DNA from 3 places in the Umezawaea sp. genome. Region 3 is predicted to be linked to each of the others. Evidence: riboswitches for the same ligand, from Rfam matches in the RefSeq annotation. Region 3 holds a riboswitch; each other region holds the start of a gene.
What was found. A riboswitch is a leader RNA that binds a small molecule or an ion and turns the genes downstream of it on or off. The one in region 3 is predicted to bind S-adenosylmethionine.
Positions count from the first base shown of each region.

Region 1: it holds a riboswitch for S-adenosylmethionine, as region 3 does, so the genes downstream of both, thrC (threonine synthase) here and AC156L_RS35145 (methionine ABC transporter ATP-binding protein) in region 3, are expected to answer to the same signal.
Region 2: it holds a riboswitch for S-adenosylmethionine, as region 3 does, so the genes downstream of both, AC156L_RS21255 (aminotransferase class V-fold PLP-dependent enzyme) here and AC156L_RS35145 (methionine ABC transporter ATP-binding protein) in region 3, are expected to answer to the same signal.

Region 1 covers NZ_DBNGPQ010000080.1:31,628-42,113, forward strand. Annotated here, with positions in the region: gene AC156L_RS17570 (DNA internalization-related competence protein ComEC/Rec2) at 1-1,977, shown strand, start outside; gene AC156L_RS17575 (hypothetical protein) at 1,989-2,447, shown strand; gene AC156L_RS17580 (hypothetical protein) at 3,088-3,240, opposite strand; gene AC156L_RS17585 (S8 family peptidase) at 3,562-6,702, shown strand; gene thrC (threonine synthase) at 6,866-8,131, opposite strand; SAM riboswitch class I at 8,143-8,272, opposite strand; gene holA (DNA polymerase III subunit delta) at 8,370-9,350, shown strand; gene rpsT (30S ribosomal protein S20) at 9,498-9,758, opposite strand; gene AC156L_RS17605 (VOC family protein) at 10,021-10,486, opposite strand, start outside.
Region 2 covers NZ_DBNGPQ010000093.1:103,075-113,560, forward strand. Annotated here, with positions in the region: gene ileS (isoleucine--tRNA ligase) at 1-2,696, shown strand, start outside; gene AC156L_RS21235 (RNA polymerase sigma factor) at 2,757-3,329, opposite strand; gene AC156L_RS21240 (TetR/AcrR family transcriptional regulator) at 3,389-3,949, shown strand; gene AC156L_RS21245 (M28 family metallopeptidase) at 4,190-5,146, opposite strand; gene AC156L_RS21250 (potassium/proton antiporter) at 5,403-6,893, shown strand; SAM riboswitch class IV at 6,942-7,056, shown strand; gene AC156L_RS21255 (aminotransferase class V-fold PLP-dependent enzyme) at 7,091-8,425, shown strand; gene lspA (signal peptidase II) at 8,449-9,003, shown strand; gene AC156L_RS21265 (RluA family pseudouridine synthase) at 9,000-9,929, shown strand; gene AC156L_RS21270 (AsnC family protein) at 9,997-10,486, opposite strand, start outside.
Region 3 covers NZ_DBNGPQ010000156.1:8,501-18,986, forward strand. Annotated here, with positions in the region: gene AC156L_RS35135 (MetQ/NlpA family ABC transporter substrate-binding protein) at 1-274, opposite strand, end outside; gene AC156L_RS35140 (methionine ABC transporter permease) at 339-986, opposite strand; gene AC156L_RS35145 (methionine ABC transporter ATP-binding protein) at 1,019-2,029, opposite strand; SAM riboswitch class I at 2,245-2,338, opposite strand; gene rsmA (16S rRNA (adenine(1518)-N(6)/adenine(1519)-N(6))-dimethyltransferase RsmA) at 3,318-4,154, opposite strand; gene AC156L_RS35155 (resuscitation-promoting factor) at 4,201-5,694, opposite strand; gene AC156L_RS35160 (TatD family hydrolase) at 6,000-6,839, opposite strand; gene metG (methionine--tRNA ligase) at 6,836-8,629, opposite strand; gene AC156L_RS35170 (serine hydrolase) at 8,798-9,694, shown strand; gene rsmI (16S rRNA (cytidine(1402)-2'-O)-methyltransferase) at 9,681-10,486, opposite strand, start outside.

The DNA.
Region 1 (10,486 bases), on a different contig from region 3:
GACGCGGTGGTCGTCCACGCCGACGTCCACCGGCTCCTCGTGGCGGGCCGAACCCACGAGCAGGGAGGGCAGGTGGTCCTCGTGGCACCTGCCACCGGCTGGCGCGATCTGCTGCCGGGCCAACAGATCACGGCTCGCGGAGTCCTGGCACCGGCGAGGCGGGGTGAGCTGACGGTGGCGGTGCTGCGGGTCCGCGGCCCTCCGCAGGACGTCGGCCCCGCTCCGGTGTGGCAGCGAGCGGCCGAGACCTTGCGCTCCGGTCTGCGCGAGGCCAGCACCACCCTCGATCCCGAACCGGCGGGCCTGCTCCCCGCCCTGGTGGTCGGAGACACGTCCGAGCTCTCCCCGCGGGTCGTGGAGGAGTTCCGCACGGCTGGCCTGGCCCACGTCCTGGCCGTCAGCGGGGCCAACCTCGCCATCCTGTGCGGCGCGGTCCTGTTGCTGCTGAGAGCTTTCCGCGTCGGCCCGCGAGGGTGCGCGGTGGGTGCCGCCCTCGCGCTGGTGGGGTTCGTGATCCTGGCGGGTCCGGAACCGAGCGTGCTGCGGGCGGCCGTGATGGGTGCGGTGGCACTGCTCGCGCTCGTGCTGGGGCGCGAACGGTCCGCGTTGCCCGCCTTGGCCACGTCGGTGATCGTGCTGGTCCTGTACGACCCGGAACTGGGGGCCGATCCGGGGTTCGCCCTGTCGGTCGTCGCCACGGCCGCGCTGGTCCTCCTCGCTCCGAGGTGGGCGGCGTCGCTGAGGGAGCGCGGAGTGCCGATCGGACTCGCCGAAGTGCTGGCGGTGCCGGTGGCCGCGAGCCTCGCTACCGCGCCGCTGGTGGTCGGCATCTCGGGCCGGATCAGCCTGGTCGCGGTGGTGGCCAACATGGTGGTCGCTCCGGTGGTCGCGCCCGCGACCGTGCTGGGGGTGCTGGCCGCGGTGGTCGCGCCGCTGCACGGTGGTGCCGCCCGGCTGCTGGTCGAGTTGGCGGGGCCGGAAGCCCGTTGGCTGATCACGGTGGGCAGACGCGCGTCGGAGGTGCCCCACGCGTCCGTCCGCTGGCCCGGTGGCTGGTGGGGTGGAGTCCTGCTGGCGGTCGTCCTCCTGGTCGTCCACGGGCTGTTCAAGGCACGGCGAACCCGTGCGCTGCTGGCCGCCGCCCTGCTGGGTGGGGTGCTGGTGCTGGTCCCCACCAGCGTCGTGACACCGGGTTGGCCGCCGGTCGGCTGGTCGGCCGTCGCGTGCGACGTGGGCCAGGGCGACGCGGTTGTGCTGGCCACGGCGGAACCCGGTCGGGCCGTACTGGTGGACACCGGTCCTGATCCGGGACCGGTCACGTCCTGCCTGCGCCGCTTGGGGGTTCGGCGCATTCCGCTGCTGGTGCTCAGCCACCTGCACGCGGACCACATCGGCGGGCTCACGGCCGTGCTCGCCGACCGCAGCGTGGGAGCGGTCGCCGTCGGACCGTCGCACGAACCGAACTGGGCATGGGAGGAGGTCCGCCGCCAGACCCGAGCGGCCGACGTGGAACTGGTCGCACTGACCGCGGGCCAACGCCTGGAGTTGCCGGGCCTGGTCCTGGAAGTGCTGGGGCCCAGGGGAAGAGCGGTCCCGGACGAAGACGACAACACCGCGATCAACGACTCGTCGCTCGTGCTGCGCGCCCACACCGAAGCCGGTCGGGTGCTGCTGACCGGTGACATCGAACTGGAGGGTCAAGCGGACCTGCTCGGTGGCCACGTCGACGTGACCGCCGAGGTGCTCAAGGTTCCCCACCACGGGTCGAGGTTCTCGGTGCCCGAGTTCCTCGCGCAGGTCAAACCCAGGATCGCCCTGGTCAGCGTTGGCGAGGGCAACCGCTACGGCCATCCGAACGGCGCCGTGCTCGACGCGCTCACCGGGCGTGGGGCGCTGGTGCTGCGCACCGACCGGGACGGCGACACCGCCGTCCTCGGTGGAGAGACCGGACCGCGCGTCGTACGACGCAAGAAGTGAGGAGAAGGACGATGAACGGAACCTGGATCCGGCTGCGCCTCGGCTGGACCGTGCCGGACGGTCGGTCCGCGCTCAGCTGGGTGCTCTGGCAGCCGGGCTACGTGCCCTCCCCGTGGCCGACGGACGAACTGAAACCGGCGTTCACCTACTACGCCTGCGACGAGTTGCGCGGCGGTGGGCGCGGCGTCGTCGCCCGTGCCACCGTCACCGCCGTGCTGCGCCCGACCGAGGTGGTGTCACCCGACGCCGCCCACGAACTCGTCGCGGAACACCTCTTCGACGACACCCTGTCGATCGACGAACTCCCGTGGCACACCAACGCCTACAACCGTTCCAAGTCAGGAGCCCCGTGGCCCCAGCGGATCATGGCGTGGCGCACCGCCACCGAGTCCGTCGGTCCCCACCTCCTCCCCGAACTCACCCGGTTTCCCCGCACGGGGTGGCTGCGCAGCGACAAGATCGGCCTGTGATCACCACAGCGGGGCGAGAGGTCGGCGGAACGTTCAGGCGGTGGTGTCCAGGAAGGGCGCGCGGCCCGTGACGTCCGGGCAGCGTCCGGGATCCACCCGGCGGCAGTTGAACGACCGGTTCACCACCCAGGTCGAGGCCGGAGCGTTCCAGTGCCGGCGGTTGCCTGCGAGACCCGCGATGCGCTGGAAGAGGCACCGACCGAGGAAAGGAGACTCTGTCGCCCGAACAGCAGCGGGTGATCAGCTGCGGGCCATGCCGGGCAAGAACGGCGCTGACACGTCTGCCGATCAGGATCGCGCTGCTGCCGCGAGGCGCGGTGGCGGCAGGGTCGTCCGGGTTGAGCAGCAAGATCCACGCCGTGGTCGGCGCGGCGGGAGGCTGCCGCCGCTCGTGCTCACGTCCTGTCGGGCTCCGGACTCCGTGCTGAACCGGCTGCGCGGCCGGTCGGCCCGCAGCCGTCCGGGTGCGGTGAGGATGGTCGGCTCGTTCGAGCCCGCGCGCTACAGCCGGCGCTGGTTGTCAGACCGCGGAACTGCGTGCGGCGGTTGAGGCAGCGCCTGACCACGTTGTGGTGCTTGTAGTTGCCGGGCTCGAAGGTGGGCGGCCTACCACCGGCCGAGCCCTGGGCGTTGTCGGCGTTCATCCGCCGACCCGCACCCGCTGCCCGTCCACGTCGGTGTCTCGGATCTCGTCCAGCAGTCGCAGCGGTTGCGGGTCGTCGCCGGCCTGGCCGGGCGTAAGGATCACCGCCAGCGGCAGGTCCGTGGTCCGCTTCCGCAACCGCTCGCGCACGGTCTTCCACGGCCCACACCGTTCGGGAAGATCACGCCAAGGCACGCAGGTGCGTTCCCGCAGGACACACCCTAGAACCGGACAGGTCTAGACCATATTTGTTAAGAACCCTTGTCAATGGCTCGCGGTAGCTCTTACTCTCCGCGACAAACCAGTGACTTGGAGGCGTCAGTGCGCGGTCGGAGCGGTGGACCCCCGAGGAGAACAGTCGTCGTACTCGTCGCGGGTGCCTTGATCATGGGAGGTGCGCAGGCCCTTCACGCCGCGCCAGTGGCGTCGTCCGAGCCGTCCGGCGTGCGGTCGGGCACCGGTGGTGAGTCGGTGACTCTGCTGACCGGTGACCGGGTGTTCCCCGGTTCGAAGGGGTCGGCCGGGTACCTGGAGCCGGGGCCTGGGCGAGAGGGGATGTGGTTCTCGACGTTCGAGAGCGACGGGCACAGCTACGTGGTGCCCGCGGACGCGGAACCGTTGCTGGCCAAGGGGGTGCTCGATCGGCGGCTGTTCGACGTGACCGAGCTGATCGCCTCCGGGTACGGGGACGGGCAGCGGGACACGGTGCCGTTGATCGTGACCTACCAGCCTGGGCAGCGGTCGTTCGCCGCCACCGCGGGCACGGCGGTGACGGTCGACCTGCCCAGCGTCAACGGTGTCGCGGTCGACGTCGAGAAGTCGGCGGGCTCCGGGTTGTGGAGCGGGTTGACCGGGGTTGGTGCGCTGGCCGGGTCCGGGATCAAGAAGGTGTGGCTGGACGGGGTGCGGACCGCGTCGCTGGATCGCAGCGTGCCGCAGATCGGGGCGCCCGCCGCGTGGGCGGCGGGCTACACCGGTGAGGGTGTGACGGTCGCGGTGCTCGACACCGGGGTCGACCAGACCCATCCGGATCTCGCGGACAGGGAGGTGGGGGAGCGGAACTTCTCGAACTCGAAGGACGCCGTCGACCACTACGGGCACGGCACGCACGTGGCGTCGATCATCGCGGGCACCGGTGCCAAGGGAGGCGGTGCGTACCGGGGTGTGGCGCACGGTGCGCGGATCCTGGACGTCAAGGTGCTCGACGACTCCGGCAGCGGTGCGGACTCGGGGATCATCGCGGGGATGCAGTGGGCGGCCGAGCAGGGTGTGGCGGTCGTGAACATGAGTCTCGGCGGGTACGACACCCCCGGGGTCGATCCGCTCGAGGAAGCGGTGAACACGCTGTCCACGACGTACGGGACGCTGTTCGTGATCGCCGCGGGCAACTCCGGGCCCAGAGCGGGTTCCATCGGGTCGCCGGGTACCGCGGACGAGGCGCTGACGGTCGGTGCGGTGGACCGCGACAACAGGATCGCGGACTTCTCCAGCCGCGGGCCCGTGGTGGGTGGCGGGGTGATCAAGCCGGACATCACGGCGCCCGGTGTGGACATCGTGGCCGCTCGGCACGCTGACGGGCGCATCGGTCCACCGGTCGTGGACGGCTACACCGCACTGTCCGGCACGTCGATGGCGACCCCGCACGTGGCGGGCGCGGCGGCGTTGCTGGCGCAGCAGTACCCGGAGCTGACGCGTGAGCAGCTCAAGGCGCGGCTCGTCGCGTCGGCCGCTCCCACCGCCGGTCTGACGCCGTTCGAGCAGGGGGCCGGGCGGGTGGACTCGGCTCGGGCGATGACGCAGGCGATCACCAGCCGGCCGAGCAGCGTCGCGTTCGGGTCGCACCAGTGGCCGCACACCGGTGAGCCCCTGATCACCAAGGAGGTGAGCTACGGCAACGACAGCGCGGTGCCGTTGACGCTCGACCTGCGGGTCGACACGACCGCACCGGATGGGGCACCCGCGCCCGTTGGGCTGTTCGCCGTCGAGCCCGCTCGGCTCACGGTGCCCGCGGGTGGCACGGCGACCGCGACGGTCGTGGCCGACGTGGGCAAGGCGCCCGCCGGTGGGCAGTTCGGTGGGGCGCTGGTCGCCGCGTCGGGCACCGCGAGCGCACGGACCGCCGTGGTGGTCGACCTGGAGCCGGAGAGCTACGACCTGGTCGTGAACGGGACCCAGCGGTCCGGTGAGAAGGCTGAGCACTTCTCGGCGTTCATGACGAACGTGGAGACGGGTGAGTTCGTGTCCCTCGCCAAGGACGCGGACGGGAAGCTGCGGCGACGGGTGCCGGTCGGCGAGTACCTGCTGTCGGGGTCCGTGCAGGGATCGGGGGCGGTGTACACGCACGACTCGTTCAGCTACCCGAAGCTGACGGTCAGCGGTCCCACCACGATCGACCTGGACGCGCGGCTGGCGAAGCCGGTCGTGCTGACGCTGCCGGACCCGACGGCGCGGTTGTCGTTGCTGGAGACGGGTTTCCAGCGGGTCCACGGGGCGAAGACCTACCAGATCGGTGGGTTCTCGTTCGGTGGAGGGACGTCGCACGTCGGTCTGGCGCACCTCGGGCCGGAGGCGCCGCCCGGCGAGGTGACCGGGAAGCTCAGCACGAGCTGGGTCGCGAAGGGCGGGGCCGAGTTCTACGGGCTCGCCTGGTACCTGAAGGGGAGGACGCACACGGGGTTGACCAAGGTGGTCGACAAGGCGGACCTGGCGACCGTGCGGGTCGACGTCGGTGCTCCGGGGCCGGGGGAGTCCGTGACGATCGGCAACGCGTCCACCGCTCACGGGCAGGGTGAGTGGGGCTGGGGTGCGATCGAGGCGTTCACCGCGCCCGGTGTGCGGACCGAGTTCTACGGCGGGGAGAACGCGGACTGGGCGCGGCGGCTCACCGTTCAGAGCCCGGAGGGCTACCGGGGTGGGCTGGACGGGCCGCCGAAGTCGTACGCGCCGCGCAAGGCGTACGAGGAGTCCTTCCACCACGCCGTTTTCGGGCCGAGCCTGACGGACAACCGCGGTCGGCCGTGGCTGTACCGCGACGACTCCGAACTGGTGGCGAACCTGCCGCTGTTCGGCGACGGGGCGGGCAACGCCGGGCAGGCGCCCGCGGTGGGCGCGCTGAAGCTCTACCGCGGCGGTGAGCTGCTGGCCGAGAGCGCCTCTCCCGGCTACGGGCGCTTCGCGCTGCCGGACGGTGCGGCGGACTACCGGCTCACCACCGACGCGGTGCGGAGCACGACTCCGTTCAGCACCAGGGTGTCGGCGGTGTGGACCTTCCGGTCCGATCGGACCGCGGAGATCGCGGCGCTGCCGATCTCGGTGATCCGCTACGCGCCGAAGCTCGACTCCGCGGGCACCGCGCCCGCCGGTCGGGTGTTCCCCGTGCCGGTATCGGTGCAGAACCAGGCCGGTGTGGTCCAGGCGCGGAAGCGGATCACGTCGGCCGAGGTGTCCTACGACAGCGGCGTCACGTGGCAGGCGGTCGCGGTGAACGGCGGCCGTGTGCTGACGCTGTCGCACCCGGAGGGCGCCAGGTCGGTGTCGTTGCGGGCCAAGGCGGCTGACCGGTCGGGAGGGAGCGTCGAGCAGACCATCATCGACGCCTACCTGCTGCGCTGACGACGGTGGGGCCGCACCCAAGCTGGGTGCGGCCCCACCGGTGTCGTGGTCAGGGGTGGTGGTTCTACGGGTGTTGTGGTCGGGCTGGGTGTGGCTCCGCCGGTGTCGCGGTCAGGTCGGGTGCGGCCCTACCGGTGTCGCGGTCAGGAGGTGGCCGTTCCGGTCAGCGCCTGGAGGCGAGCGCGTCCAGCACTGCCTGCGCCGACGGCGGCACGGTCGCCAGCGGGGCCAGGGTGTGGGAGACGGCGTCGAGGGTCTTGAGGCCGTCGCCGGTGATGAGCAGCACTGTCTCCGCGTCGGGGTCGAGCTTGCCGGTCTCGACCAGCTTCTTGGCCGTCGCGACGGTCACGCCGCCCGCGGTCTCGGCGAAGATGCCCTCGGTGCGGGCCAGCAGGCGGATGCCCTCGACGACCTCCTCGTCGGTGACGTCCTCGATGGCGCCGCCGGTGCGGCGGACGGCGTCCAGCACGTACGGGCCGTCGGCGGGCGCGCCGATCGCGAGGGAGCGGGCGATGGTGTCCGGGCGGACGGGGCGGACCACGTCGTGGCCGTTCTTGAACGCGGCGGACACGGGGGAGCAGCCGGTGGCCTGCGCGCCGAAGACCTTGTACGGGGTCTGCTCGACCAGGCCGAGTTCGCCGAACTCGCGGAAGGCCTTGTCGACCTTGGTGAGCTGCGAGCCGGACGCGATCGGCACGACGATCTGCTCGGGCAGCCGCCAGCCGAGCTGCTCGGCGACCTCGTAGCCCAGGGTCTTGGAGCCCTCGGCGTAGTACGGGCGGACGTTGACGTTCACGAACGCCCAGTCCTCGTGCTCGGCAGCCAGTTCCTGCGCCAGGCGGTTCACGTCGTCGTAGTTGCCGTCGACGGCGATCAGGGCGCCGTCGTACACGGCGGTCATGAGGATCTTGGCCTGCTCCAGCGAGGAGGGCACGAGCACGACCGACTCCCAGCCCGCGCGGGCCGCGGCGGCGGCGACGGCGTTGGCCAGGTTGCCGGTGGACGGGCAGGCGAGCACGGTGAAGCCGAGTTCACGGGCCGCGGCGAGGGCCACGCCGACCACGCGGTCCTTGAAGGAGTGCGTGGGGTTGCCGGTGTCGTCCTTCACCCACACCTTGCGCAGCCCGAGGGCCTTGGCGAGCCGGTCGGCCCGCACGAGGCGCGTGCCGCCGGGCTCGGTGTTCGGGTGGGACTGGACGGTCGACGGAACGGGCAGGAGGCCGCGGTAGCGCCAGATCGACCGGGGGCCGGATTCGATGTCCTCGCGGCGGATCCGGCCGAAGTCGTAGGCCACTTCCAGCGGCCCGAAACACTCGATGCACGCGTACTCGGCGGCGAGAGGGGTTTCGTGGCCGCACTCGCGACACGAGAGCGCGCGGGCGGGGCCGAGGTCGAACGAGGTGCTCGTGGGCACACTGACAGCAGTCATCGCGAGGTAACTCCTCATCTGTCCCGCATCGCGGGTCGGAATTGGCACCATGACCGTCGAGCGCCCGCACGCGTGCGAGTACCTGACGATCGGGTTGCCGGGGCTTCTTCGGGCCGATCCCTCTGCCCCTCTGGATGAGCGGTATTCAGTTGTGGTCCCCAAGTTACGGCACCCTCCCGCCCTTCGACCACCGGTGTCCACACTTCGGGAGTGCGCGGAGCGTGGGAGGATTCGTGCCGTGAGCGCTGCCGCTGTCGCCCCCGATCCGTTGCAACTCGTGGTCGGCGACGAGGAACTGCTGGTCGAAAGGGCGATCCGCGCGGCCCTGGACGCGGCGCGCGCCATCGACGCCCAGGCCGACCTGACCCGCGTCCGGGTGACTGACCTCACCCCGCCCGAGCTGGCCGAACTGGTCAGCCCGTCGCTGTTCGCCGAGGGGCGGGTCATCGCCCTGGAGGCGGCGCAGGAGGCGGGCAAGGAGATCGCCGACACGGTCATCGCCTACGCCAAGGCCCCCGCCGACGGCATCACGCTGGTGGTCGTGCACTCCGGCGGCGGGCGCAGCAAGGCGGCCAAGGAGCTGCCCGCCGCGCTGAAGAAGGCCGGCGCGGTGACCGTCGAGTGCCCGAAGATCACCAAGGCGTCCGAGCGCGAGGCGTTCGTGCGCAACGAGGTCCGCGCGGCGGGCGGGAAGATCGACCCCGAGGGCGTCTCGGTGCTGATCGACTCCGTCGGCACGGACCTGCGCGAGCTGGCCGCCGCCGCCTCGCAGCTGGTGGCCGACAGCGGCGGGAAGATCAACGCCGACGAGGTGCGCCGGTACCACCGCGGGCGCGCCGAGGTCACCGGCTTCGCCGTCGCGGAGAAGGCCGTGGCGGGGGACCGGGCCGGTGCGCTGGAGGCGCTGCGCTGGGCCATGCAGCTCGGGGTGCCGCACGTGCTGGTCGCGGACGCGCTGGCGGACTCGGTGCGGACCATCGCGCGGGTGTCGGCGGCCGGTCGAGCGGACCCGTTCCAGCTGGCCGGGTCGCTGGGGATGCCGCCGTGGAAGGTGAAGAAGGCCCAGGGGCAGGCGCGGGGGTGGGATTCCCCCGGATTGGCCGAGGCGATGTCGGTGGTGGCCTTGTTGAACGCCGACGTGAAGGGCGTGGCCGCCGACGCCGACTACGCGTTGGAAAGGGCCGTGCTGCGCATCGTGGCCGTGCACGGGCGCCGCTGAGCATCGTCCATCGCCCCGTGTGAGTCTTCTGCCGTGAGCAGTGGCTGGTGGGTGCCGCTGCTCACGGCGGAGGGCAGCTTCCGTGGAACGCCGAGAGGGCGCCACCCCTGGGGGTGACGCCCTCTCGGCAAGGACCCGATCGACGAATCAGATCTGGTTGGCGCGCTTCGCCAGGGCCGACTTCTTGTTGGCGGCCTGGTTGGCGTGGATGACGCCCTTGGTCGCGGCCTTGTCGAGCTTGCGGGACACGTCCTGCAGGAGCGCGGTGGCCTTGTCCTTGTCGCCGGCGTCGGCGGCCTCGCGGAACTTGCGCACCGCGGTCTTCAGGGAAGACTTGACGGACTTGTTCCGCAGCCGAGCCTTCTCGTTGGTCTTGATCCGCTTGAGCTGGGACTTGATGTTGGCCATGCTGACGCCCTCGTTCTCTTACGTTGGGGGTGTACCGCGTTGGTGTTTCGGCCCTGCCGGTGAGGGCAGGTTTCCTCCAGTGCGGAATGCCACGCGGGTACGGCCAGCAAGACTAGCAGCAGGTCGCCGACCAGCAGGAACCGGGCTGGTCAGCGGACCGTGAGCGGGGCCTCGGGAGAGGACCGCCCCGCCGTGGGCCTGCTCTCGACGAGGGACCGGTGAGGGCGTCGCGGGGATCCGCGCCAGCTGAGTTCGCGGCGGTTCAGCCCGTGGAGACGTCCAGGATCCGGAAGGGGGCACCGAGCGGGTCGCCGACCGTGGCGAAGCGGCCGAGGGCGGAGTCGGTGGGGTCGCCCACCGCGATCCCGCCGAGTTCCACGACCCGCGCGACGGCCTCGTCGACGTCCGTCACGCCGAAGTAGGTCATCCAGTGCGGGGGGATGTCGGCGGGCACCTCGTCGGTCATCGCGAACGCGCCGCCGACCGCCCGGTCGTCCACCTTGAACCGCGTGTAGCCCGCGTCGGGGGTGCTCTCCGCCTCGACGTCGAACACGTCGCGGTAGAACTCCGCCGCGCGGTCGAGGTCCCTGGCCGCCAGTTCGTTCCACACCACCGCGCCCGGCTCGTTCACGACGTACGCGCCGATGTGCGTGCCTGCCTCCCACATGCCGAACGACGCGCCGGTCGCGTCCGCCGCGATGGCGCCGCGACCCCGACCCTCCATCTCG
Region 2 (10,486 bases), on a different contig from region 3:
ACCAGTGGCGCGACTACGTGACCCGGCAGTCCCGCTGGGTCGACTTCGACAACGACTACACGACCCTCGACCTGGACTACATGGAGTCCGTCATGTGGGCCTTCAAGTCGCTCTACGACAAGGGCCTGGTCTACGAGGGCTTCCGGGTGCTCTGGTACTGCTGGCGCTGCGAGACGCCGCTGTCCAACACCGAGACCAAGATGGACGACGTCTACCGCGACCGGCAGGACCCGGCCGTCACGGTCGGCCTGCGCCTGGAGACCGGTGAGCTGGCGCTGGTCTGGACGACGACGCCGTGGACGCTGCCGAGCAACCTGGCCGCCGCGGTGCACCCGGACGTCGACTACGTGACCGTCGAGGCGAACGGCGAGCGCTACCTGCTCGCCGAGGCCCGCGTGCCCGCGTACGCCCGCGAGCTGGGCGAGGAGCCGCCGGTCGTCGCGCGGGTCAAGGGCGCCGACCTCGTCGGTCGGAGGTACACGCCGCCGTTCGACTTCTTCGTCGGCCGCGAGAACGCCCACCAGGTCCTCGCGGCGGACTACGTCACGACCGAGGACGGCACGGGCATCGTGCACATCGCCCCCGCGTTCGGTGAGGACGACAAGGTCGTCACGGACGCCGCGGGCATCGAGGTCGTCGTCCCGGTCGGCCCCAACGGCGAGTTCACCGCCGAGGTGCCGCCGTACCAGGGCGTGCACGTGTTCGAGGCGAACAAGACGATCATCCGCGACCTCAAGGCCGCCGGTCTGCTGCTGCGCCACGAGACCTACGACCACCCGTACCCGCACTGCTGGCGCTGCGACAACCCGCTGATCCAGCGGGCCGTCTCGGCGTGGTTCGTCGCCGTGTCGCAGTTCAAGGACCGCATGGTCGAGGTCAACCAGCAGATCAACTGGGTGCCCGAGCACATCAAGGACGGCCAGTTCGGCAAGTGGCTGGAGAACGCGCGCGACTGGAACATCTCGCGCAACCGGTTCTGGGGCTCGCCGCTGCCCGTGTGGGTGTCGGACAACCCCGAGCACCCGCGCGTCGACGTGTACGGCTCGCTGGACGAGCTGGAGCGCGACTTCGGCACGCGCCCGACCGACCTGCACCGCCCGCACGTCGACCTGCTGACCCGTCCCAACCCGGACGACCCGACGGGGAAGTCGACCATGCGCCGCGTCCCCGAGGTGCTGGACTGCTGGTTCGAGTCCGGGTCCATGTCGTTCGCCCAGGTGCACTACCCGTTCGAGAACGCGCAGTGGTTCGACGACCACTTCCCCGGTGACTTCATCGTCGAGTACAACGGCCAGACGCGCGGCTGGTTCTACACGATGCACGTGCTGGCCACGGCGCTGTTCGACCGGCCCGCGTTCACCAACGTGCTGGCGCACGGCATCGTGCTGGGCGACGACGGCCAGAAGATGTCCAAGTCGCGCAAGAACTACCCGGACGTCAACGAGGTGTTCGACCGCGACGGCTCGGACGCCATGCGCTGGTTCCTGATGTCCTCGCCGATCCTCCGGGGCGGCGACCTGGTGGTGACCGAGCGGGGCATCCGCGACGCCGTCCGCCAGGCCGTGCTGCCGCTGTGGAACTCCTGGTACTTCCTGGCGCTGTACTCCAACGCCGCGGGCCGCGAGGGCACCTCGCGCACCGACTCGCAGAACGTGCTGGACCGGTACGTGCTCGCGAAGACGCACGACCTGGTGCGGGACGTGCAGGCCGCGATGGACGTGTACGACATCTCCGGGTCGTGCGCGCAGATCCGCGAGTTCCTGGAGGTGCTGACCAACTGGTACGTGCGCCGGTCGCGCGACCGCTTCTGGTCCGGTGACGCCGACGCGATCGACACCCTGCACACCGTGCTGGAGGTCGTGAGCCGGGTCGCCGCGCCGCTGCTGCCGCTGACGACCGAGGTCGTGTGGCGGGGGCTGACCGGTGGCCGTTCGGTGCACCTGGCCGACTTCCCGGTCGCCGCCGACCTGCCCGCCGACGCCGCGCTCGTCACGGCGATGGACCGCGTGCGCCAGGTGGCGTCGACGGCGCTGTCGCTGCGCAAGGCGGCCAAGCTGCGCGTCCGCCTGCCGCTGGCGAAGCTCGTCATCGCCGCCGACGAGGTCGCGTCGCTGGAGCCGTTCTCGGAGATCCTGCGCGACGAGGTCAACGTCAAGGCGGTCGAGCTGACCACGGACGTCGACGCGCACGGCCACTTCCAGCTCGCGGTCAACGCCCGCGCGGCCGGTCCCCGGATCGGGCGCGACGTGCAGACGGTGATCAAGGCCGTGAAGGCGGGGGACTGGACGACGACGGAGTCCGGCGCGATCGTCGCCGCGGGCATCGAACTCTTCCCGGAGGAGTACGAGCAGCGGCTCGTCGCCACCGACCCGGCCGCCACGGCCGCGCTGCCGGGTGGCGGTGGCCTGGTCGTGCTCGACACCGTCGTCAGCCCCGAGCTGGCCGACGAGGGCGTGGCGCGCGACCTGGTGCGCGTGGTCCAGCAGGCCCGCAAGGACGCCGACCTGGACGTGTCCGACCGGATCGCGCTGACCCTCCAGGTGCCGGAGTCGGTCGTCGGTGCGGTCCGCACGCACGAGGCGTTCCTCGCGGGCGAGGTGCTGGCGGACGTGGTCGTCCACGGTGAGGTCGCCGAGGGGTCCGACGGTGTCGTCGGCGACGGCGTGAAGGTCCGGGTGCACGTCACCCGGAGCTGATCCCGAGCGTCGTGGGGAGGGCGTCCGCCTGGCGGGCGCCCTCTTCGGCGTTCCGGGGCGTCAGCCCCGCTCCAGCTCCGCCCGCAGGTTCTTCAGGCACCGGCCCCGCGTGGGGCCGATGCTGCCGCGCGGCATCACGAGGGCCTGGGACACGGCCTCGTACTGCGCCCGCCCCTCCAGCACGGTGAGGCGGAGCAGTTCCTGGCAGCGGCGGGGGAGGCGGGCGAAGGCGGCCCACAGGGTGCGGTCGCGCTCGTCGCGCAGCGCCTCGACCTCGGGGAGGCCGAAGTTCGACGGCACCTCCTCGGTCTCCCCGGTGGTGACGCGCTTCGACTCGGGCCACGTGCGCCGGGCTTCGCGGCGGGCCGCCACGACGAGCCACCCGACGAGGGCGCGGGGTTCCCGCATCCGGTGCAGGTGGCGCAGGAAGCCGAGCCACACGTTCTGCGCGACGTCCTCCGCGGCCTGCCGGTCGAGGCCGTTGCCCCTGGCGACGTGCCAGATCAACGGGGTCAGGTCGGCCACGAGGGCGTCGAGCGCCTTGCGGTCGCCCCCGCGCGCGGCCTGGAGGCACGCCGCGTGCCGGTCGATCCCGGTCAGGTCTTCCCACGGGGTGTCAGGGGTCTCGATCAACGTCCACCACCATCCGAACGGCACCGTGCGGAGCCGACCATACGGTAGCGTATGGACTCGTGGCCGAGCGGAGACGACGGACACGGGACGACTGGACCCGTGCGGCGCTTCAGGCGCTGGCCGAGGGAGGTCTGGCCGCCGTCGCGGTCGAACCGCTGGCCGCCCGCGTCGGTGCCACGAAGGGCAGCGCGTACTGGCACTTCCCCAACCGCGACGCGCTGCTGCTGGCGACGGTCGAGCGCTGGGAGCGCGAGCACCTCGCGGAGATGCGGCAGCTCGTCAACGGCGAGAACGACCCGCTCGCCAGGCTGAGGCTGATCTTCGGCCGCGTGCTGGACGAGTGCGGCGGGGGCCGCGCGGTCGAGGCGGCCCTGCTGGCCGCCGCGGACGACCCGATCGTCGCGCCGATCCTCAAGCGGGTCACCGACGGGCGCCTGCGCTACCTGGAGGCCCTGTTCTCCTCGCTCGGCTTCACCGCGGAGGCGAGCTGCCGCCGGGCCCTGCTGGCGTACTCGGTGTACCTCGGGCAGGCGCAGCTGCGCGCCACGGCGCCGCACGTCGTGAGCGGGAGCCTGACGCTGCTCGACGACACGCTCGTCGCGCTGAGCGCGCACGGCTGAGCGTCTCCGGCTCGGCATCGGGGTGGGGCCGGGCGCCCGGCGCGAGGTGGTGGGCCGACGCCGCGCCGGTCGCGGCACCGGCTGCGGAGGGCACAGGCGAACGAGGTCGTGCGCAAGGCTCTGGCCAGGGCTTTCGGGGTGCGCGAGCAGGACGTGCCGGTGGTGGGGCGACCGGGCCGGGACGGGGTCGTGGAGATCGACCCCGCCCCGGCGGGCGCGGTGGAACGGCTCACCGAACCGCTAGGCGGCCAGCGTCCACACGGCGTGCGCGATGGCGTCGGCGTTCCGGTCGAGCGACGTCGCGTTGACGTTCGCCGTGGTGTCGCACGAGCGGTGGTAGCAGCGGTCGAACGCGACCCCGGACGTGCCGCCCCACTTGGCGGCCTGCGCCGCGGTCTTGACGACCTCGGCACCGGAGAACGTGCCCCCGGTGGCGATGCCCGCCCGCGCGAACGCCGCGTGGTCGGAGCGCCCGCCGACCTCCGTCAGCTCGGGCTGCACGCCGATCGAGGTGAAGTAGGCGACCAGCGTCTGCTGCACGGCGACGGAGCCCGAGGGCTGACTGGCGCCCGAGTAGACGAAGTAGCCGGGGTTCGGGGAACCGGTCATGTCGAAGTTCAGGTAGGTCTTGATCCGCGACCTCTCGGCGGCGGACAACGAGTTCACGTAGAAGGTCGAGCCGACGAGGCCCAGTTCCTCCGCGCCCCACCAGCCGAAGCGCAGGTGCCTGGTGAACGCGGCCCCGCTCGCCCTCGCGGCCAGCGCGACCTCCAGGATCGACGCCGAGCCGGTGCCGTTGTCGTTGATGCCGGGACCCGCGGTGACGCTGTCGAGGTGGCCGCCGACCATCAGGACGTTGTTCAGGTCGCCACCGGGCATGTCCGCGATCAGGTTGTAGCCCGTCGCGCCGTTGCGGGTGAACGTCTGCACCTGGGTGGTGAAGCCCGCCGCGTCCAGCTTGCCCCTGACCCAGTCGATGGACGCCTTGAAGCCCGGCCGTCCGTGGGCGCGGTTGCCGCCGTTGGCGGTCGCGATGCTCTGCAACTGGTTCAGGTCGGCCTGGACGGCGGCCACCGAGATGTTCGGCGCGGCCAGTGCGGCGGGCGCGGGGGCCGCGGTGGCGGACCCGGTGCCGATCAGCACGCTGGTGATCATCAGGGCCGGGATCGACCGGCCTGGGGTTGTTCGCAGCTTCACGTTCTCAACTCCATGCAGGGGTGTGGGTGGAACGGGTCGGCACCGGACAGGGGGTGGCGCGCGGCCCTCTGGCCAACCTGCACCGCCCCGGACGCGTGCCGCTAGGTACGTTCGGCTGATTCACGCCTTCGTGTCCGGATCGGCCGTGACCCTGAGCACTGGAGCACGGGAAGATCCGCTGTCTGATTAGTCCAATTCAGTGGTGACGGGGAACAATGGCGTCACCGTCGAGCACGTCAGGGAGGTCGCGTTGGGAATCACGGCCATCCTCGGCATAGGCGCGGCGGTCCTCCTCGTCTCGGTGATCGCGGTGAGGTTGTCGACGAAACTCGGCCTGCCGTCGCTGCTGCTGTACCTCGGCATCGGTGTGGTGCTGGGCGAGAGCGTGCTCGGGATCGACTTCGAGGACGCCGACCTGACCCGGTCGCTCGGCACCGTCGCGCTGGTCCTCATCCTCGCCGAAGGTGGCCTCACCACGCGGTGGTCGGCGGTGAAACCCGCCCTGGGACTGGGGATCGCACTGTCCACTGTGGGCGTCGGCGTGAGCGTCGCCGTCACCGGCGCGGCGCTGCACCACCTGCTCGGCCTGGACTGGCGGATCGCGCTGCTGTGGGGCGCGGTGCTGTCGTCCACCGACGCGGCGGCCGTGTTCAGCGTGCTGCGCGCGGTGGGTGTCGGCAAACGCCTGACCGGTGCGCTGGAACTGGAGTCCGGCATCAACGACGCGCCCGTGTACATCGCCGTCGTGCTGCTCGCCTCGCCCGACCCGATCACGTGGACCGCCCCGCTGCTGCTCGTCTACGAACTCGTCGTGGGCGGGCTGATCGGGGTGGCGCTGGGCTGGATGGGTGCCGCCGCGCTGCGCCGGGCCGCCCTGCCCGCCACCGGCCTGTACCCGTTGGCGACCGTCGCGGTGTGCGTGCTCGCCTACACGGCGGGCGACCTGGCGCACGCGTCCGGTTTCCTCGCCGTGTACATCGCCGCGCTGGTGCTGGGGAACTCCCGGCTGCCCCACCGGTCGGACACGCTGTCGTTCGCCGAGGGCCTCGGCTGGCTGGCGCAGATCGGCCTCTTCGTGCTGCTCGGCCTGTTCGCCTCGCCGGGGCGGGTGCTGGACGCGCTGGTGCCCGCGCTGGTCGCCGGGGCGGTGCTGGTGCTGCTGGCCAGACCGCTGTCGGTGGCGCTGGCCGCGATCCCGTTCAAGGTGCCGTGGCGGGAGCAGGTGTTCGTCGCCTGGTCCGGGCTGCGCGGGGCGGTGCCGATCGTGTTCGCGCTCATCCCGGTGATCCAGGGCGTGCCGGGGTCGCAGGAACTGGTGGACGCGGTCTTCGTGCTCGTCGTGGTGCTGACCCTGCTGCAGGGCAGCACGCTGCCCGCGCTGGCGAAGCTGCTCGGGCTGGTGCGGACGGGTGAGGCGCACGAGGTGCACGTGGACGCCGCGCCGCTGGACGAGCTGGGGGCGGAGCTGCTCCAGGTGCGCATCCAGCAGGGGTCGAAGCTGCACGGCGTGTACCTGTCGGAACTGCGGTTGCCGCAGGGGGCCGTGGTGAGCCTGATCTCCCGCGGTGGCAAGGGTTTCACACCCCAGCCGACCACCAGGCTCCAGGTGGAGGACCAGATGCTCGTGGTGTCGACCGAGGCGGCTCGGGAGGCGACCGAGAAGCGGCTGCGGTCGATCGACAGGGCGGGCCGGTACGCCCGCTGGAAGGGCGAGGACGGCGGGCGCCCGGCGTTTCCCAGCATCTGAGCGGGGCTCGACGGACGGCGTGCCCGTCGGCTAGCGTCGTCCACGAAAGGTCATGAGTGCCAGCGCGAAGCCCGTGCTAGCTGGCCGGCAACCCTCCTCCGCGGTGGGGTGCCCACGGTGAGGACCTGGTCCGGCGCGCAGCGCGTCCGGGCAAGCGCGGGCCCTCGCCGGGGTCCTGGACCCGAAGGGCAGTCACCATGACCATCGCCATCCCCCGCAGCACCGCTCCCGCCGTTCCCGGAGTCGTCGGCTCGTCGCTGCGCGTGCCGCTCGTGACCGGGGAGCGCGTGGAGTACGCCAACCTCGACCACGCCGCCAGCGCGCCCTGCCTGGAGCAGGTGCGGGACGCGGTCGACGAGCTGCTGCCCTGGTACGCCAGCGTGCACCGCGGCGCCGGGTTCGCCTCCCAGGTGTCGACGCGGGTCTACGAGCAGGCGCGGGATTCCGTGCGCCGCTTCGTGAACGCCCGCCCCACCGAGGCCGTCGTCTTCACCCGCAACACCACCGACGCGCTGAACCTGTTGGCGCGCAGCCTTCCCCGGCACACGTCGGTCGTGCTGTTCGACGCCGAGCACCACGCGGCGCTGCTGCCGTGGCGCGGCCCGAACGTCCGCCGGATCGCCACCCCGTCCTCCGCCGAGGCCGCCGTCGCCGTGCTGGACCGGGAACTCGCGTCCTGCCCCGTCGGACCGAGGCTGGTCGTGGTGACCGGCGCGTCGAACGTGACGGGCGAGGTGTGGCCCGTCGCCGAACTCGCGAAGGTCGCCCGCGGGCACGGCGCGCGGATCGCCCTGGACGCCGCGCAGCTCGCCCCGCACCGCCCGGTGGACGTGCGGGCGCTGGACGTGGACTACGCCGTGTTCTCCGGCCACAAGGTCTACGCGCCCTTCGGCTCCGGCGTGCTCGTCGGCCGGTCCGACTGGTTGCAGGCCGCCGAGCCGTACCTCGTCGGCGGTGGCGCCACGAAGCTGGTCACCGACCACGGCGACCGGCTCGGCGTGGCCTGGTCCGCCGTGCCCGAGCGGCACGAGGCCGGGTCGCCGAACGTGGTCGGCGTGCACGCGCTGGCCGTCGCCTGCGACGTGCTCGGGCGCCACTGGGAGCAGACCGTCGAGCACGAGCGGGTGCTGCTCGCCCGCCTCCGCGCCGGGCTGGCCACCATCCCCGGCCTGAGCGAGCTGAGCCTGTTCGGGGCCGAGCACGACCGCGTCGGGGTCGTCAGCTTCACGATCAGCGGCCACGACGCCGGCTACCTCGCCGCCGCGCTGTCCGCCGAGCACGGCATCGGGGTCCGGGACGGGGCGTTCTGCGCCCACGTCGCCGTGACCAGGCTGCTGGACGGGGTCGGGGCGCACGAGCACCGCGCGCTGCGGGCGTCGCTGGGGCTCGGCAGCACGGTCGACCACGTGGACCGGCTGGTCGCGGCCCTGCGCACCCTCGTGTCGGAGGGGCCGAAGTGGAGCTACGTCCAGCGCGACGGGCGCTGGGAGCCGGAAAACGACCCGCGTCCGCTCCCGCCGTTCCTGTCCTGAGCGGCGACTGGGACAATGGGTGCGTGTCCACCCAACCCGACGTCGACGTGACGCCTGCCGCGCTGCCCCGGCGGCGCCTGGCGCTGCTCGCCTCGGCGGCCGTGGTGGTGCTCGTCGTCGACGTGGTCAGCAAGATCGTCGCGGTGGCCCTCCTGGAGGGCCGTGAGCCGGTCTCGCTGCTGGGCGGCGCGCTGTACCTGCCGCTGATCCGCAACGGCGGCGCCGCGTTCGGCCTCGCCGAGGGCTGGACGGCCGTCCTGGCCCTGATCTCGCTCGGCGTGGTCGGGTTCATCGTGTGGATCGCGCGCAAGCTGCGGTCCGGCCCGTGGGCCCTCGGGCTCGGGATGGTGCTGGGCGGCGCGCTGGGCAACCTGGGCGACCGGATCTTCCGGGCCCCTGGGCCGCTGCGCGGGCACGTGGTGGACTTCCTGTCCCTGTTCGACCCCTACGGCCGGGTGTGGCCGGTGTTCAACGTCGCCGACTCGGCGATCTGCGTTGGCGGGGTGCTCATCGTGACGATGGCGCTGCTCCAGCGCGACTACGACGGCACTCGTGCCGTGAAGAAGGACAAAGGATGAGCGGGTATCGCACCCTGCCCGTGCCGGACGGTCTCGACGGGATGCGCGTCGACGCCGGGTTGGCGAAGTTGCTCGGGCTGTCGCGGACGGCGGTCGCGGCGTTGACCGAGTCCGGCGACGTGGTGCTGGACGGGCAGGCCGCCGGGAAGTCGGATCGGCTGGTCGCCGGGGCGACGCTGGAGGTGACGCTGCCCGAGCCGCCTCGGCCGGTGTCGATCCAGGCCGTGCCGGTCGAGGGCCTCGTCGTGCTGTACCAGGACGACGACATCATCGTGGTGGACAAGCCGGTGGGGGTGGCCGTCCACCCGAGTCCCGGTTGGACCGGACCCACGGTGGTCGGCGGCCTGGCAGGCGCGGGGATCCACGTGGCAACCTCCGGTGCCGCCGAGCGCCAGGGCGTCGTGCACCGCCTCGACGTCGGCACCACCGGGGTGATGGTGGTGGCGAAGTCCGAGAACGCCTACTCGGCGTTGAAGCACGCGTTCAAGGAGCGGACGGTCGACAAGCTGTACCACGCGCTGGTGCAGGGGCACCCGGACCCGATCAAGGGGACGATCGACGCGCCGATCGACCGGCACCCCAAGCACGACTACAAGTTCGCCGTGATGGCCAACGGACGGCCCAGCATCACGCACTACGAGGTCGTGGAGGCCTTCCGGGCCGCGTCGCTGCTGGACGTGCACCTGGAGACCGGGCGCACGCACCAGATCCGGGTGCACTTCTCGGCGCTGCACCACCCGTGCGTGGGGGACCTGACGTACGGGGCCGATCCGACGTTGGCCAAGCGGTTGAAGATCACCCGGCAGTGGCTGCACGCCCGGACGCTGGGGTTCCACCACCCCGCCGACGGCCAGTGGGTGTCCTTCACGTCCGAGTACCCGGCCGACCTGGCCGACGCCCTGGAGCTGCTGCGGGCCGAGGGGTAGGGGCTCGGCGGCCGCTCGTCGTGGGCGGGGGCCGCGGCGCGTGCCGGTTTCGCTCGCGGTCCGCTCGTCAGTCGTCGATCGTCCAGACGAGGGTGTTGAGGTCGATCTCCGGTCTGGCGCTCCAGCGGACCGCCGTGATCGCGGTGTCCTCCGGCAGCACGTAGACGGTGTGCCCGCCCGCTGTCTCGCCCGGCTGCACGCCGATCTTGTGCGGTGGGCGGGACGAGAGGGACACGGGGGCCTTCGCCACCGGTTCTCCGGTGCGGGCCATCAGCACCAGGTACATGTCCGGCAGTGAGTTGAACGGGATGGTGCCGGTGTTCGTCAGTTCCGTGTGCACCACCACGGCGCGTTCGCCGTCCGCGAGCTTGTAGCCCGCCGCGGTGAAGAGGAAGTCCGCCGGGTCCACCACCTCGATCAGCTGGATGGAGAAGGTGGCGCCTTCCAGGCCCTCCGTCTCCAGCGAGGTGCCGATCTTGCCGGTGCGCTGGCCCGTCGCCCCCTTCGAGCCGCCGAACACCGGTTGCTGGTCACCCCTCGCCCAGCCCGCCGACTGG
Region 3 (10,486 bases):
TGTCCAGGTACGGCACGGTCTGGAAGTAGTTGGCGTCCAGCGATCCGTCGACCAGGGCGGTGTTCGGCTGGACGTAGTCGGTGAACTCGACGACCTCGATCTTGAGGCCCTTCTCGGCGGCCAGGGTGTCGGCCACGTGCTTGAGGATCTCGCCGTGGGGCGTGGGGCTGACACCGACCTTCAGCGGGGCTGAGGGGTCGGTCGCGGCGGTGGTGCCGCTGCCACAGCCCGCCGCGGTCAGCAGCAGGGCGACGAGGGCAGCACGAATGCGCATGGGGTTCCTTTGTGCGTCGGCGGTGGCCGATGAGTGGGTCGAACGGGGGGTGTCCGGAGTCGGACTAGACGGACGCGTGCCTGCGCCGGTCGGCGGAACGGGCGGCGCGAGTGAAGGCGAACTGGATGACCGTGGTCACCACGGCGAGCCAGGCGACGGTGGCCCACAGGACCCGGTCGTTGAACCGCTGGTAGCCCTCGCGGATCGCCAGGTCGCCGAGCCCGCCGCCGCCGATGATCCCGGCCATGGCGGAGTAGCCCAGCACGGCGATCACGGTCACGCCGATCGCGTTGATCAAGGCGGGCAACGATTCCCGGAGCAGCACGCTGCGCACGATCCGCAGCGTGCCCGCCCCGGTCGTCACGGCCGCCTCGACCACGGCGACGTGCACCTCGGACAGGATGTTCTGCACCAGCCTCCCGACGAACGGCACGGCGCCGATCGACAGCGGCACGATCACCGCGCTGGTGCCGATCGAGCTGCCGAGCACCAGCCGGGTGAGCGCCGTCAACGCGATGAGCAGGACCACGAACGGCATCGAGCGCCCGAGGTCGGTGATGAAGCCCAGAGCCCTGTGCAGCAGAGGGCTGGGCTTCAGCCCACCGGGAGCGGTGAGCTGGAGCCAGACCCCTACCGGGATGCCGAGCACGGTCGCGACCAGGGTGGAGACGCCCACCATGTACAACGTCTCGCCGGTTGCGTCGACGAGCATGTCGAACACGGTGGACCAGGGTGTCGCAGACCTCACGCAGCTACTCCCTGCGGACCCTTGAGGGTGCGCTGGACGGAGGCGCCCGCTTCGGAGATCCACTCCAGCGCGGAGTCGGCGCGCTCACCCTTGAGGCCGACGCGGAAGCGCGCGACCGGCGTCTCGGCGAGCCGCGTGAGCCCGCCGCCGAGCAGGTTCAGCTCGACGCCGAACCGGCTGGTGACCTCGGGCAGCAGCGCGCCGACGGCCGCGAAGCCGACCAGCACGACGTCCGCGACGCGGTCGAAACGGCTCTCCGCCAGCGGGTTCTGGTCGATCGCGGGCAGCAGCGACGCGGCGGTGCGGCTGGCGCCGTCCGACACCAGGTCCAGCACGCGGCCGTGCTCCACGACCCGGCCGTCCTCCAGCACGGCGACGTCGTCGCAGATCCGGCGCACCACGGCCATGTCGTGCGTGACGACGAGGACGGTGATGCCGAGTTCGGCGCGGGCGCGGTCCAGCACGGTCAGCACCGACCCGGTCGTGTCGGGGTCGAGCGCGGACGTCGGCTCGTCGGCGAGCAGCACCGACGGCCCGGCCGCCAGCGCGCGGGCGACGGCGATGCGCTGGCGCTGGCCGCCGGAGAGCTGGTCCGGGTAGCTGCCCGCCTTCTCGGTCAGGCCGACCAGGTCGAGCAGTTCGGCGACGCGGTTGCGGCGCTGCGGACCGGGCACGCCCGCGGACTCCAGCGGCAGTGCCACGTTGCCCGCGGCGGTGCGCTGCCGGAGCAGTGAATCCCCTTGCGGCACAACGCCGATCTGCCGACGGGCGGCGCGCAGCGCGGTGCCGTCCAGCGAGACGAGGTCGGTGCCGTCGACGCGGATCGCGCCGCTGTCGGGGCGCTCCAGCAGTGCGACGCACCGGGCGAGGGTGGACTTGCCCGCTCCGCTCGGCCCGACGACCCCGAGGACGGTGCCGGCCTGGACTTCCAGGTTGACGCCGTCGAGGGCCACGACCGGGCCTGAGTGCCCGGCGAAGGACTTGGTGAGGTTTTCGACAGTGATCACGTTTTCGCTCCACGGCTACGCGCGGCGTCGCAGTGCTTGTGGCATGCGGCGGCCGTCCTCAATGGACCGTCCGATGAGGACGGCGAGGAATTCGGGTAGAGGCTAGGGGGTAAGGAGAAGCGCCTGTACGAGTTAGCGTCGACAGCCCGTGTTGGTGCGGCGGCACTGGTCGACCGTCCGGCGCCGCGTGAGCATTCCCTGCGTGGGCACGTAATCCTCCATCGAGCCTGGCGGAAGCACCTGCCCGCGTCCAGCGGGTGGTTGCTGCGGCGTCAAAGAGCCAGGTCTCTCGGCCGCTCGGGATGGCAACACGAGTACACCCGACCCGAGGCCGCAAACGCAAGCCCGAAAGGCCCACAATCTGGGATCGTTCGAGAAGTCACACTTCTGGACCAGCATCCACGCCTGAATCCGGTACCGAACCCACGGATCACCGGCCAATCGGCCTACTGGCCGATGATCAACCGGACCCCTTACGTCCGAACAGGTGAATCGGGTGAGCCACACCGCTCAACCCCTGGCCATTCCCGCTCAACCGGCCCACGCCGCGGAACAACCCCAGCGCGGCTCACGACAACCCACACCCTGGAACCGCACCACGCACGACCGGCCTTCGCCACCCCCTGGCCGAGACACCAACTCCTCGACCGCCAGGGCTCGGACGGCAACACCGGGCCACCGCCAGCCCTCGCCTCAAGCCAGCCGACCCCACCGCCGAGCCACCCCGCTCCCACGGACCACACCCGAGCAGCCGCCACACAGACCACATCCCGAGCAGGCCGGCTCCGACTCCACCCGAGGAAACCGGCACCCACCTCACCGACCTCACGCCGAACGAACCGGCCCCCGCCGACCCCGCCCGAACAAACCGGCACCACCTCACCCGAACAGCCAGCCCACCGACCTCACGCCCAACAAGCCAGCCCCCGCCGATCCCGCCGAACAAACCGGCACCACCTCACCCGAACAGCAGTCCCACCGACCCCACCCCGAACAAGCCGGCCCAGCCGACCCCGCCCGAGCTAAACCGGCCCCCACCTCACCCGAACAGCAGCCCCACCGACCTCAGCCCGAGCGAACCGGCCCACCAAGCCCTCGACCACCCGCGCCCCAGCCCCCGCGCCACACCCCGAGCACCCCGAACCCCTGGCTCCCGAACGCCCAGCCGCCGACCCCACCCGCCCCGAGCCGACCCCCGAAAAATGTCGGACCCCTCCCGTAGCGTGTGCGTCGGGGGGTCCTCACGACAGGAGCACCCCCGCCCCGCGCACCCCGAGCCGGCCGCCGGTCACACCGTCGCGGCGATGCGGGCGAAGTCCTCCACGCTCAACTGCTCCCCGCGGATACCGGGGTCCACACCGGCCGCGACGAGCCGCCGCTCAGCCTCCACAGCGGACCCTGCCCACCCGGACAGCGCGGCCCGCATGGTCTTCCGCCGCTGCGCGAAAGCCGCGTCCACCAACGTGAACAGCGCCCGCCGGTCCACAGTGGACATCAACTCCGGGCGACGCTTGAACGCCACCAGCGCCGAGTCCACGTTGGGCACGGGCCAGAACACCGACCGAGGCACGGGCCCCGCGCGCCGGGCGTCGGCGTACCAGGCGAGCTTCACGCTCGGCACCCCGTACACCTTGCTGCCGGGCCCGGCGGCCATCCGGTCGGCCACCTCGGCCTGCACCATCACGAGCCCCTTGGTCAACGACGGCAGCTCGGCCATCAGGTGCAGCACGACCGGCACGGCCACGTTGTACGGCAGGTTCGCGACGAGCGCGGTCGGGGCGACCGGCAGGTCGGCCGCCTGGACGCGCATGGCGTCGGCGAGCACCACGTGGAGCCGGTCGGCCAGCTCGGGTGCCCGTTCCAGCGCCGTCCGCGGCAGCCTGGCGGCCAGGACGGGGTCGATCTCCACGGCGACGAGGGCGCGGCACGCGGGCAGCAGCGCGAGCGTCAGGGAGCCGAGGCCGGGACCGACCTCCAGCACGACGTCGTCCGGGGTCAGCTCCGCCACCGTCACGATGCGCCGAACCGTGTTCGGGTCGTGCACGAAGTTCTGACCGAGCTTCTTGGTGGGGCGGATGTCCAGTTCGGCCGCTAGGCGCCGAACGTCGGCCGGGCCGAGGAGCATGCTCCCCGGCCCGGTCGACGACGGTTGTTCAGTCACGCGGCAATTGTTACGCCAAGCCCAACTTGGCGCGGCAACCGGGCCACGCGGTGTACTTGCCGCCCGCGGCGTCGCGGACCTTGGTCGCGACGGCGATCTGCTGCTCGCGGGTCGCCTGGTGGGCCATCGGGGCGTACTGGCCGCCGCCGTTGGCCGTCCACGTGGACGGGCTGAACTGGAGGCCGCCGTAGTAGCCGTTGCCGGTGTTGATGGCCCAGTTGCCGCCGGCCTCGCAGCCCGCGAGCCGGTCCCAGTCGCTGCCGTCGGAGATGACGGGGTTGGGAGCGGCCTTGGTGCCCTTGCGGACCTTCTTGGCGACGGCTTCCTTGGTGACCTTGGAGCCGATCTTCTCCCGGCCGACCTCCTGGCCGTTCTTGAGCGTGACGCGGTAGGAGTTGATCTCCTCGCCCGCGACGCCCTCCTGCTCGACCTTGGTCTCGCCCTTGGGCATCTCGGCGTCGAGGATCTCCTCGACGGGAGCCTTGATGGGCTCGGTCACGTTGATGACGGAGACGCCGGTGCGGCTGATGTGGATCTCGGCGCCGTTGGCGATCTTGAGGTCCGCTCCGCCCTCGACGGTGTCCTCGGCGCCCAGCGGCGTCATGTTCTCGGCCTGCATCAGCTCGCCGACCGTCAGCGCGGTCGTCTTGAGCTGGCGCGGCTCGTTGCCGCCGTCGTAGACGGTGACGTTCTTGAGGCTCTTGACCTGGAGCGCCATGCCGCCGAGCGGCACGTCCTTGCCGCGGTCGTCGGAGACCCAGGCGCCGTCGTCGTTGATGCCGAGCTGGTCGAGCGCCTCGCCGACGCTGACGGAGCGGACCCAGCCCTCCTTCTGCTCGCCGTCGACGGTCGCCTTCACCAGTCGGCCGCGGTCGAGGGTGATCTTGCCGCCGTCGCCGACCTTGGCGTTGGGCGACGGGCTCAGCGCGTCGTGCTCGCCGACCGCGATGCCCTCGTCGGCGAGGATGTCACCGACGGTCGAGTCGAACGTGCGGACGGTCTTCTCCTGGCCGTCCACGTCGACCGTGATCGACTTGTCCATCGCGATGGCGGTCGCGCCGCCGCCCGTGATGGTCACCAGCAGCGCGAGCACGGTCGCCTTGAGGAACTTGCGCTTCCACGTGCTCACGGCCTCCACGAGGGCCGGGGGCGGGCCGTCGGGCTGCTCGGGGGCGAACTTCGCCGCCAGGACGTCCTCGGGCAGCTCGTCGGGGATGACGATGGCCGGGAGGAGCGTGGTCTCGGCGTTGATGAGCCGGATCAGCTCGTCGACGTCGACGTTGGCCGTGGCGAGCAGTTCGTCGGCGTCAGAGCCGAGGACCTCGTACACGTCGGCCGGCGTGACGCCCAGCCCGGTGAAGCCGGGGGAGCTCGGGTGGTCGACGAGGGCCGGGGGTTCCATGACACCCGTCGCGGTGGCGGTGCCGGTCACCGGGGTGAACCAGTCGGTGTCGTCGTTGAACGAGTACACCGAGCCGTCCTCGCGGGGTCTGCCGCGTTCCATCACAGGGTCGATACCTCCTGAAGGCGGGAGCCAGCGCTCCTCGCACCATGGGTGCTACCTGACGTGCAGCGGAGAAACTCGACTGCTCCTCGGCAACTCCCGTGCGTTCGCTCGACTACTCGCTTCTGGCAGTGGTACCCGCCCCGACAACGGGTGTGCTCCCCCTCGGCAGATTTCGCCGTTCGGGGGCACGGTCACGGGACCGTAACGGAGGTCGGGAAGTTCCGCAAACACCCTGTTCGGAGTTGTGATGTGGGACACCCCAATGGCGGAGCAAACGGCTGCTCCATTCGTCGTAGAGAGCATTACGACCACTCCACGTCACGAAGGCCGAACACGCGCTCGGCATTCCGGGTGACAGCGACTCCAAACTCCGCCAGATCAACACCACGGAGCGTAGCGATTGCCCGAAGGGTGTAATTCGCGGCGTACGGCTCGTTCGGGCGTCCCCGGAACGGGTGGGGGGTCAGGAAAGGAGCGTCCGTCTCGACCAGGATCCGGTCCTCCGGCACCCACCGCGCCACCTCGCGCAGCGCCGCCGAGTTCTTGAACGTCACCGGCCCCGCGAAGGAGAGGACGAACCCGCGCTCCACGCAGGACCGCGCGAAGTCGAGGTCGCCGGAGAAGCAGTGGAAGACCACAGTGGACGGAGCACCCTCGGCGTCCAAAGTGGCCAGGACGTCAGCGTGCGCGTCCCGGTCGTGGATCATCAGAGCTTTGCCGGTGTGCTTGGAAAGCTCGATGTGCCAACGGAAAGCTGCTTGCTGGGCCGCGGGCGGCGAGTAGTCCCAGTAGTAGTCGAGCCCGGTCTCGCCGATCGCGACCACGCGCGGGTGCTCGGCGAGCTTCGCCAGCTCGTCGCGCTCGGCGTCGCCGAAGGACGCCGTGCGGGTCGGGTGCAGCGCGACCGCGCCGAACACCCTCGGGTCCCAGGTGGACGCTTCCGCGACCCACCGGGCGGACGGCAGGTCGTCGGCGACCGTGACGACCCGGTCGATCCCCGCCGCTTCGGCCCGGTCGAGCACCTCGACCACGGCCTCGCGGGTCAGCGCGCCGCACGCGTCCAGGTGCGTGTGCGAGTCGACCACCGGCGCCGGGAGCTTCTCCGGAACCGGTGGTCGCTCACCGTGTCTCTTGGACGTCACTTGACGATCGGAGCCCACTCCGGCCCGGTCTCGCCCAGTTCGGGGTCGAGCTTCGCGAACAGCGGCGCGGGCTTCTCCAGCGGCCTGCCGACCTCGATCGGCGTCGAACCCCAGGTCGCCTGCTCACCCGCGTAGTCACCGGTCAGGATCGGGTACTTGCGGTCCGTCTCGTCCAGGTCGGTGACCTCGACCACCTGCGGCTGCGCGGCCCACACGCCCGTGCCGCCCAGCGCCTCGTGCACCTTCTGCGCCGAGTGCGGCAGGAACGGCGTGAGCAGCGTGTTCGCGTCCTGCACGACCTGGAGCGCGGTGTGCAGGATCGTGTCGCGGCGGTCCGGGTCGTCCTTGACCTTCCACGGCTCCTGCTCGGACAGGTACCGGTTCGCGGCCGTGACGACCCGCATGGCCTCGCTGGAGGCGAGCTTGAACCGGGAGCGGCGCAGGTTCGCGCCGACCGTCTCGAACGCCGCGCGCGAGAGCGCCTTCAGCTCCTCGTCCGCCGCCGTCGGGGCCGACGGGCGCGGGATGGCGCCGACGTTCTTGTGCGCCATCGAGACGGACCGGTTGACCAGGTTGCCCCACTCGTTGGCCAGCTCGAAGTTGGTGCGCCGGACGAACTCGTCCCAGGTGAAGTCGGTGTCCTGGTTCTCGGGACCCGCCACCGAGATGAAGTAGCGCAGCGCGTCCGGACCGAAGTCGCGGAGGAAGTCGCGCACGTAGATCACGGTGCCGCGGGAGGTGGAGAACTTGGAGCCGCTCATCGTGAGGAACTCGCTGGAGACGACCTCGGTCGGCAGGTTCAGGTTCCCGAAGGAGCCGGCCTGACCGCCCTTGTCGCCCGCGCCGTTCTGCCCCATCAGCAGCGACGGCCAGATCAGCGAGTGGAAGACGATGTTGTCCTTGCCCATGAAGTAGTAGCCCTGTGCCGAGGGGTCGGTCCAGAACTCCTTCCAGGCGTCGTCGTTCCCGCTGCGCCGCGCCCACTCGACGCTGGCCGACAGGTAGCCGATCACCGCGTCGAACCACACGTAGAACCGCTTCATCGGCTGGTCGCGCCAGCCGTCCAGCGGCACCGGGATGCCCCAGTCGAGGTCGCGGGTGATCGCGCGCGGACGCAGGTCGCCGAGCAGGTTCTGGCTGAACTTGAGGACGTTCGGCCGCCAGTCCGCGCGGCTCTGGAGGTACGTGCCGAGCGACTCGGAGAACGCGGGCAGGTCGAGGAACAGGTGCTCGGTCTCGATGAACTTCGGGACCTCGCCGTTGATCCGCGACCGCGGGTTCTTCAGGTCGGCGGGGTCGAGCTGGTTGCCGCAGTTGTCGCACTGGTCGCCGCGCGCGCCGTCGTACCCGCAGATCGGGCAGGTGCCCTCGATGTAGCGGTCGGGCAGCGTCCGGCCGGTGGACGGGCTGATCGCGCCCATCTGCGTCTTCGGGACGATGTAGCCGTTGCGCCACATGCCGAGGAACAGCTCCTGCACCACCCTGTAGTGGTTGCCGGTGGTGGTGCGGGTGAACAGGTCGTAGGAGAGGCCGAGGCCCTGGAGGTCCTCGGCGATCACGCGGTTGTACTTGTCGGCCAGCTCGCGGGTGGTCAGGCCCTCCTGGTCGGCCTGCACCGAGATCGGTGTGCCGTGCTCGTCGGTGCCGCTGACCATGAGCACCCGGTTGCCCGACATTCGCATGTAGCGGGAGAACACGTCGGAGGGGACACCGAAACCGGAAACGTGGCCGATGTGGCGGGGGCCGTTGGCGTATGGCCAGGCCACCGCCGTCAACACGGGGGCACTCATGCGGGTAAGCCTACGGATGACCACCGACAGCCCGTGCATCGGTCGGCCGACGAGGTCTCCTCAAGCGTGATTTACCTCACATAACCCCGGTCGCTACGCCCTGACCGCGTGAAAAGTTGCACCGGACAACGCTCAACTTCGCAGGCCGTCGCACCCATCGACCTGGACATGGGCGGAAACCGGTGGTGGCTCGGCGCCGTGGTGTTCGGCGCCGTCGCGGCGATGACGATGACGTTGGCGTTCCTCGGCACCGAGCGGACGGGGCGGGAGGTGCCGGTGCTCACGGTGACCCCGGCGGCCACGGCCTACTCGTCACCGCCGACCGTCGCGGAGCCGCCCCCTGCGATCCCCGAGCCCGTGCCCGACCCCCCACCGGCGCTGGACCCCGGCCCGCGCGAGCTCGACGGGCTCGCCGAACTGGCCGAGGGCATCGACCTCGGCGTGGTCGTGCGCGACCGGCAGACCGGCGAGGACCTGTACGCGCACAACCCGGACCAGCGGTTCGACTCCGCGTCGCTGGTCAAGATCCTCATCGCGCTCGACGCCCTGGAGAACCAGGGGGAACGGGAGGCGACCGTCGCCGAGATGCTCGCGACCAGCGACGACGAGGAGGCGAGCCGGATGTGGTCGGCGGGCGGCGGCGCACGGCTCGTGGCCACGTGGGCCGAGCGGATCGGCCTGGTGGACACGCTCCCGCCGAAGGACTCCAACCGCTGGGGCGACACCCCGACCACCGCGGCGGACCTGGTGCTGCTCTACCAGTACCTGTTCGAGGACCCCAACGGCTCCGCGGTGCTCGACGGGCTCGGCGGGATGACCGACTTCGGCTCGGACGGCTTCGACCAGCGCTTCGGCGTCCCGGCGGCGGCGGGCGACCGGCACCGGGCCGCCAAGCAGGGCTGGTCGTGCTGCACCGATCACCGGACCACGCACTCCACCGGCCTCGTCGGGCCGGGCAGCCGGTACGTGGTCGTCGTCCTCACCGGTCAGCCGGTGGAGACCTCCGCGCCCGCCGCGCGGGCCAGGGTCACCGACATCGCGGCGTTCCTGCTCAGCGGGCTCTGACCGCCGCGTCGTACAGCGCCTTCTTGCTCACGCCAGCCGCCTCGGCGACCTCGGCGGCGGCGGCCTTCATCCGCTCGCCGTCCGCGACCCGCTGCCGCACCTCGACGACCAGCGCGTCGAGGTCCGCGGGCGCCTCGGCGGGCTCGGCACCGGACAGCACGACGGTGATCTCGCCGCGCACCCCGTCGACGGCCCACTCGGCCAGCTCTCCGAGACCGCCGCGCCTGACCTCCTCGTAGGTCTTGGTCAGCTCGCGGCACACCGCGGCGGCCCGGTCCGGGCCCAGCACGAACGCGGCGTCGGCGAGCGTGTCTGCGATCCGGTGCGGCGACTCGAAGAACACGACGGTGCGCGGCTCGGTCTTGAGCGCCGCGAACCACTTCCGCCGCTCGCCCTGCTTGCGCGGCGGGAACCCGTCGAAGGCGAACCGGTCGCACGGCAGCCCAGACACGGCCAGCGCCGTCGTGACCGCGGAGGGCCCCGGCAGGCACGTCACGGGCAGGTCCTCGGCCACGCACGCGGCCACCAGCCGGTAGCCGGGGTCGGACACGCTGGGCATGCCCGCGTCGGTCACCAGCAGCACCGTCGACCCGGCGTGCATGGCCTCCACCAGGCCGGGGAGCCTGCTGACCTCCACCTGGTCGTAGAAGCTCACGACCCGCCCGGAGGGCTTCACGTCCAGCGCGGACGCCAGCCAGTGCAACCGGCGGGTGTCCTCCGCCGCCACGACGTCGGCGGTCTCCAACGCCTCCACCAAGCGGGGGGAGGCGTCGCGGACGTCGCCCAGCGGCG